One region of the Azoarcus sp. DN11 genome, then DNA from elsewhere that is predicted to be linked to it. Evidence: predicted binding sites of a transcription regulator. Region 1 holds the regulator's gene; the other holds the start of a gene.

Region 1 (3,203 bases):
CTTGGCAAAGTGGTCCATGCCGATATAGACGTAGCCCGCCTCCGTCAGCCGGCGGATCGCCATCTGCAGGATCTGCAGCTTGGTGTCCGAGGTCGGCATGTCGTTGATCGAGATACGGCGCTGCGGCTTGAACAGGCCCGGCAGGTGCGCGTAGCTGTACAGCGAGATGCGATCCGGCGACAGCTCCAGTACCTGCTCCAGCGTGCGGTTGAAGCTGATGATGTTCTGGCGCGGCAGGCCGTAGATCAGGTCCATGCTGATGGACTTGAAGCCGGTGGCGCGGGCCGACTCGATCACGAGCCTGGTTTCATCGAAGCTCTGGATGCGATTGACCGCTTCCTGCACGTCTTCGTTGAAGTCCTGCACGCCCACGCTCATGCGGTTGAAGCCGAGGTCGGCGAGCAGCTTCACGGTGTCGAAGTCGACCTTGCGCGGATCGACCTCGATCGAGTATTCGCCGTTCGGCACCAGCGTGAAGCGCTTGTGCACCGAATCCATGAGCTGGCGCAGCTCGTCATGCGACAGGAAGGTCGGCGTGCCGCCGCCGAGGTGAAGCTGCGTGACCTGGTGGCTACCGCCCAATGCGGCGGCCTGCATCCCGATTTCCTTATCGAGATACTTCAGGTACTTCGCCGAACGTGCATGATCTTTCGTGATGATCTTGTTGCACGCGCAGTAGTAGCAGATCGTGTTACAGAACGGGATGTGGAAGTATAATGAGAGCGGTTTGCTCACGCCCCCGACACCGCGTTGCGCCAGCCAGTCCCGCAATGCACGGGCATCGAACGCTTCGACGAAGCGGTCGGCCGTCGGGTAGGACGTGTAGCGCGGCCCATTGATGTCGAACCGGCGAATCAGCTGCTGGTCGAACACAAGATCTTTCTGACTGGTCATGGATGTTTCGCTTGAGTGCATTCCGTACGATCTCAAAAAGCCGCAGTTTTGTGGTTGACGTGGATCAACGGTCCATTCCGCCGGGCGCCTGCCACTTCTCGGTCGATGTAGAAGGAACAATATTATCGTGCAAATGAAGGCGACGGTGCCGATTACAGTCGCGAGCCTGAAGGTCGCATGCTCCCAGTGCAACCTGGTCGAACTGTGCCTGCCCTTCGGGATGTCGGAATCGGAAATCGACCGTCTCGACGAACTGGTCGGTGCGCGGCGCAAGATCAAGCGGCAGCAGCATCTGTATCGCGCGGGCGATCCGTTCGAGGCGATCTACGCGATCCGCGCAGGTTCGTTCAAGACCGACGTGCTACTCGAGGACGGGCGCGAACAGGTCACCGGCTTCCAGATGACCGGCGAAATGCTCGGTCTCGACGGCATCAGCACCGAAGCCCATTCCTGCAATGCGATCGCGCTCGAAGACAGCGAAGTCTGCGTGATCGCCTACAGCAAGCTCGAGGAACTGTCGCGCGTGGTCGAAGGCCTACAGCTCCAGTTCCACAAGGTCATGAGCCGCGAGATCGTGCGCGACCACGGCGTGATGACCCTCCTCGGCTCGATGCGCGCCGAAGAGCGCCTGGCGGCCTTCCTGCTCAACATGTCGCAGCGTTTCACGGCGCGCGGCTTCTCCCCCGCGGAATTCCACCTTCGCATGACCCGCGAGGAGATCGGCTCCTATCTGGGCCTCAAGCTCGAAACGGTGTCGCGGGCCTTCTCGAAGTTCCAGGACGAAGGCCTGATCGCGGTCCAGCAGAAGCACATCCGCATTCTCGACATCGTCGGCCTGAAGCGGCTGATCCAGCACCCGTCGCCGTCGCCCCGCCCCTGACCGGGGTGCGTGCCGTGCCGCCGATTGCGGCGCCCCGCCCTATTGGCGCCGCCGCGCAGTCATCGTTCCCGACAGCACCTCGATATCCTGCGCGCCGAGCACGCTGCGGGCGACGGGGAGCAATTCGCCTTCCTCCCGCGCGATGTGACGCCGGTAAGCGCCCGCGAATTCCTCCACCGCGGCCGGCGTCAGGTCGGCACTTTCTCCGCGCGCGATGCACTCGAGCCGCGCGCGCATCTGCGCCCAGCCCGCGAACAGCCGCTGGTGATCCGCCAGGATCCAGTCGATGAGCGTACCGAGCTCGCCCCGCCGGGCCTCATCGACGCGCTCGCGCAGGACGGGAAAGAGATCGTCCTCCTCGTCCTGGTGGTGCTTCACCGCGGCAACATCGAAGTAGCGCATCACGTTGGTCGCGGCCTGTTGCGCCTGGCGGTCGGGACCATGCTCGGGAAGCCAGGCCGCGAGCCGGGCCAGCGTGGCCAGTTGTGCCTGCAGGCGCTCATGGCAGGCTTCGAGCATCTCGAGCGGGGTTTCGAAACCCGGCGACGTGGGGATCAGCGAATCGGCCATCAAAACACTCCGGTAAGAGTCAGGAATCCGGCGGGGTTCTTGCTCAACGCCACCGAGACGATCCACGAGAAAGTGACGACGGCCGCGGCCAGCGCCAGCACGCGGGTCCGCATCGTGCGACCCCAGCGCAGCGCAGTCGCGCCGAGAAGGATGTAGACGACGAGACCGATGACCTTCGCGGTGACCCAGGGCACGACGAAGGGATACTGCCCGCTCATCACCGCAAGCGTGATCGCGCTCCCCAGGAATACCGTATCGATGATGTGCGGCAGGATGCGCGTCACACGATGATCGACGAGGGGACTCCGGAGCATCATCCATAGGCCCTGCAGCAGGAAGCCGCTGCCGCTCAGAACGGCACACGTGACGTGCAGGTGCTTGACCGTCAGGTACATGGATCACCCAGGGCGACCGTCGCTGCGCGGCCGCCAGTAGATTGGCAGGTAGCGTGTGGCCCAGGCGCCGAACACGCCCAGCCAGCCCAGGACGGCGAGCAGCATGACCGTGGCGGACCAGCCCGCGGGAACCACTTCAGCAAGGACCCGGATCACGACCACCAGTTCCAGCCCGAGGAACAGTCCCCAGGTCAGCCGGTCGGCGACGAGCTTGCGTCCGGAGTGGCCCAGGCTGACACGCGAGACCATCGCCAACAGGACGGATCCGAAGAAGCCGACGCCGATCGCATGCAGGGGCGCCAGCCCCAGGACCGCGTAACCCAGCAACGATGCGACGCCCTGGATGGAGAACAGCGTCAGCGCGATTCCGAGCCAGAGAAAGCCGATGTGCAGCATCCCCAGCAGCGGCACCTTCAGCGCCGGAACCGGCCTCCACTGCCGCGACAGCCACAGCGCGGCAAAGG
Region 2 (3,203 bases), 1.7 Mb from region 1:
CCTTTCCGTTCCCGGTGCGCGGGCGCCCGGTGTCGCGCTGGGCTTACGTGCTGACGGCGTGGGGATGCCCGCGTCCCTGCCGTCACTGCACGGCGATCGTGCGCAAGAGCGTCGGGCGGGATCTGCGCGTGCGGACCGTCGATGCGGTCGTCGACGAGGTGCTCGCGCTGAAGGACGCGGGCGCGCAGGCGATCGCCTTCGAGGACGATTCGCTGCTGGTGCATCGCGCGCGCTTCCTGCAGCTGGCCGATGCGCTGGTGCGGCGCGGGGTCGGACTGCCGTGGATGGCGAATGCGCGTCCCGACGAACTCGACGCCGATCGCGTCGCGGCGGCGTCCGAGTCGGGGGCGGTGTTGCTCAAGGTGGGCGTCGACAGCGGTTCGGCACGCCTGATCGAGCGTCTGGGCAAGACCGCCGATGGGGCGGGCTGGATTACGGCGACCGAGTCGGCGTTCGAACGCCTCGACCGCGCGGGCATCGGCTCGGTGGCGCTGTTCATGGTGGGCATGCCGGACGAGACCGAGGAGGACGCGGAGGACACGCTCGCGCTGGCGCGGCGCATCCGCCCCGATTACCTGCAGATGCAGATCTACCGTCCGTATCCGGACGTGCCCCTGTGGGGCGAGCTGCCCCGGCAGGTGCGCACGCATGGCGCGGACTACCATTACCTCACACCGGCGAGCAGCTGCAGCCGCATCCCGCCGGCGGCGCTCGCCGCCTTGCAGCGGCGCTTCTACCGCACTTTCTATCTGCGCCCGGGCTTCGTCGCGCGGCATCTCGCGCGCCACTGGCGGCATTACCTGTCGAGCGCCGGGCTGGCGCGCGCGCCCGGCGCGCTCGCCTACCTGCTGCGCGGCGCCTGAGCCCGGCGCGCGGCCGGGCCCGGCCGGGGGATCAGTGGCCCGAGCAGCCGCAGCCGCCGCCACCGCCGCCGCAGCCACCGCCCTGGCGGGCCGGTGCCTGGGCCTGCGCCGGCGTCGATTCGGCGTCGCGCGGCTGCAGCTGGATGCGGAAGTCGATGACGATGTTGCCCGGTTCGCGCGCGACGTACTCGATTGTGACCTGCGAGCCGTAGCGCTGCTGGATCTGGCCGAGCAGCGGCAGGGGGTCGTGATCGTTCACGAAGCGCATCGTCTCGCCGTCCTCGAGCGACTCGAGGGCGCCGAAGATCGCCGCGTGGCGGAAGCGTTTGGCGACGCCGCGGGCGTCGAAGGGAAAGATCGCGTTGTCGAACATGGGAAGGTCGCTCATGGCTGGGGTCTCCGGGTGGGCGGTCAAATTGGGGACCGCAGGGTGCCGATCGTAGGCGGCGCACATGCCCCGCGCCTTGAGCCAGAACAAGAATCGGACCGGGGTGCACGAACCTATGGGAGTAATTTGTTTCTTTCGGTTATATGACAATGTGCAGGCTGCGGCCGCCTGTGCTATCTTCCGATAAAACAAGAAGATATTCGGGATATGAGGATGATGCTGCTTGGGCACCGTTCCATCGGGGACTGCAGCCGGGGCGCGGTCGTGACAGTCGCCGTGCGGGGACGCGTGGCGCGGAGCGGCCTTGCCGGGGCGGGCAGGAGTCGGGCGGTCGATGCGCGCTGACCCGCTTCCGGCAGCCCGCGAGCCCGGCGAGGCACCGCCCGCGCGGAAAGGCATGCGGCTCGGGCTGCGCGGGCGCTACACGCTGTACGGCGCGGCACTGACGACGCTCGTCGTCGTGGTGATGACCGCCTCGTCGTACTTCAACGCGCGCACGCTCGCGCACGGCATCGCCGAGGGGCACCTCGCGCAGATCGCCGCCTCCGTGTCGGAACGCATCGAACGGACCCTGGATCTCGCGCATCGCGAGCTGGCAGCCCTGGCGGAACAGCCGCTGCTGTCGAATGCCCTGCTCGATTCGCAGGGCCGCGACACCTACCTGCGACCTTTCCTCGCCCGGCATACCTTGCCGGTCTCCATCGACTACAACCTGGTCCTGACCGACTACCGCGGCGAACCCGTCGCCGCCCGCAAGGGGCCGCGCAGCTACCGTGGCGAGGCGTGGCTGTCGGACCGGGTGCTGCGCGGCGAGACGTATGCGGCCATCGACCGGCGCGGCACCGACGCGATCCTGCGCATCGCGGTGCCGATCCTGTTCAGCGCCACCGGCACGTTCGAGGGCGCGCTGGTGTTCGAGGCCAATCTCAGCCAGTGGCTGCTCGGCGCCGGCTCGCCCTTCGATCTGCAGGACGACGGCGTGATCGGCGTGGAGTTGGCCGCCGGGGGCGAGCCGCTGGTGAAACGCGCCTTTTCCGGCGAATCCGCGCGGCTGGTGACGAGTTCGCGCACCGTGAAATCCGGGCCGCCGCTGTCCGCGCCGCTGCAGGTGAAGGTCAGCATGGACGCCGAGGTGTTCGAGCAGCCGATCGAGTCGCTGCTGATCGAGCATGTGGGGTGGGGCCTGATCGCGATCCTGCTGGTCGGGGCCGCGAACAGCGTGCTGGCGCGCGCGCAGACGCGCCGCATCGAGGAGCTGGCGAGGGAAGCCGGGGTGGTCGCGCTGACCGGGCAGGCGCGGCCGGGGTTCAGCCCGGGGCGCTTCGGCAACGACGAGGTCGGCGATCTGGCGGCCAGCATCGTGAGCCTGCTCGAGGAGCTGAAGGCGCACGAGAGCGAGCTGGAGTCGCTGGTCGAGGAGCGCACCGCCGACCTCAACCGCGCGCAGGCGATCGCGCACGTCGGCAGCTGGGTGTACCTGCCGCGCACGCGCAAGCTGGAACTGTCGGCCGAGACGCGCCGCCTCTTCGCGCTCGCCGCCGGCCGGCCGCTGTCGTGGCCGATCCTGCTCGAGGCCGTGCACGTCGAAGACCGTGCCGCAGTGCGGCGGGCGTGGAGGCGGGTGATCGCGGGCGAGGCTTTCGACATCGAGCATCGCGTGGTGCTGGACGGCGAGGTCCGCTGGGTGCGCGAGATCGCCGAACGCATCGTGCTGCCGGGCGAGCCGCCGCGCTGCGTCGGCACGGTCGAGGACATCACCGTGCGCCGCCTGACCGAGGCGCGCATGCGCGAGGCGATGGTCGTGTTCTCGGCGTCGAGCCAGGGGATCATGACGATGGATGCCGAAGGCACGATCACGTCGGTGAATCCTGCCTTCTGCCGTATCACCGGGTACGCGGCCGAGGAAGTCATCGGTCGCCCGTCCGCCGTGTTCCGCTCCGGGCGCCAGGACG

What was found. The regulator FNR, encoded in region 1, switches genes on or off when oxygen is low (the NO sensors DNR and NnrR bind a similar motif). The targets are predictions, from matches to a motif close to TTGANCTAGNTCAA.
Region 2: the regulator FNR is predicted to act here: its motif matches at 1,328-1,341, upstream of CDA09_RS01565 (DUF2249 domain-containing protein).

Annotation. Positions count from the first base shown of each region.
Region 1 covers NZ_CP021731.1:3,644,513-3,647,715, forward strand. Annotated here, with positions in the region: gene hemN (oxygen-independent coproporphyrinogen III oxidase) at 1-894, opposite strand, end outside; gene fnr (fumarate/nitrate reduction transcriptional regulator Fnr) at 1,028-1,774, shown strand; gene CDA09_RS16835 (hemerythrin domain-containing protein) at 1,814-2,344, opposite strand; gene CDA09_RS16840 (SirB2 family protein) at 2,344-2,739, opposite strand; gene CDA09_RS16845 (NnrS family protein) at 2,743-3,203, opposite strand, start outside.
Region 2 covers NZ_CP021731.1:349,074-352,276, forward strand. Annotated here, with positions in the region: gene CDA09_RS01560 (B12-binding domain-containing radical SAM protein) at 1-863, shown strand, start outside; gene CDA09_RS01565 (DUF2249 domain-containing protein) at 895-1,251, opposite strand; gene CDA09_RS01570 (bifunctional diguanylate cyclase/phosphodiesterase) at 1,586-3,203, shown strand, end outside.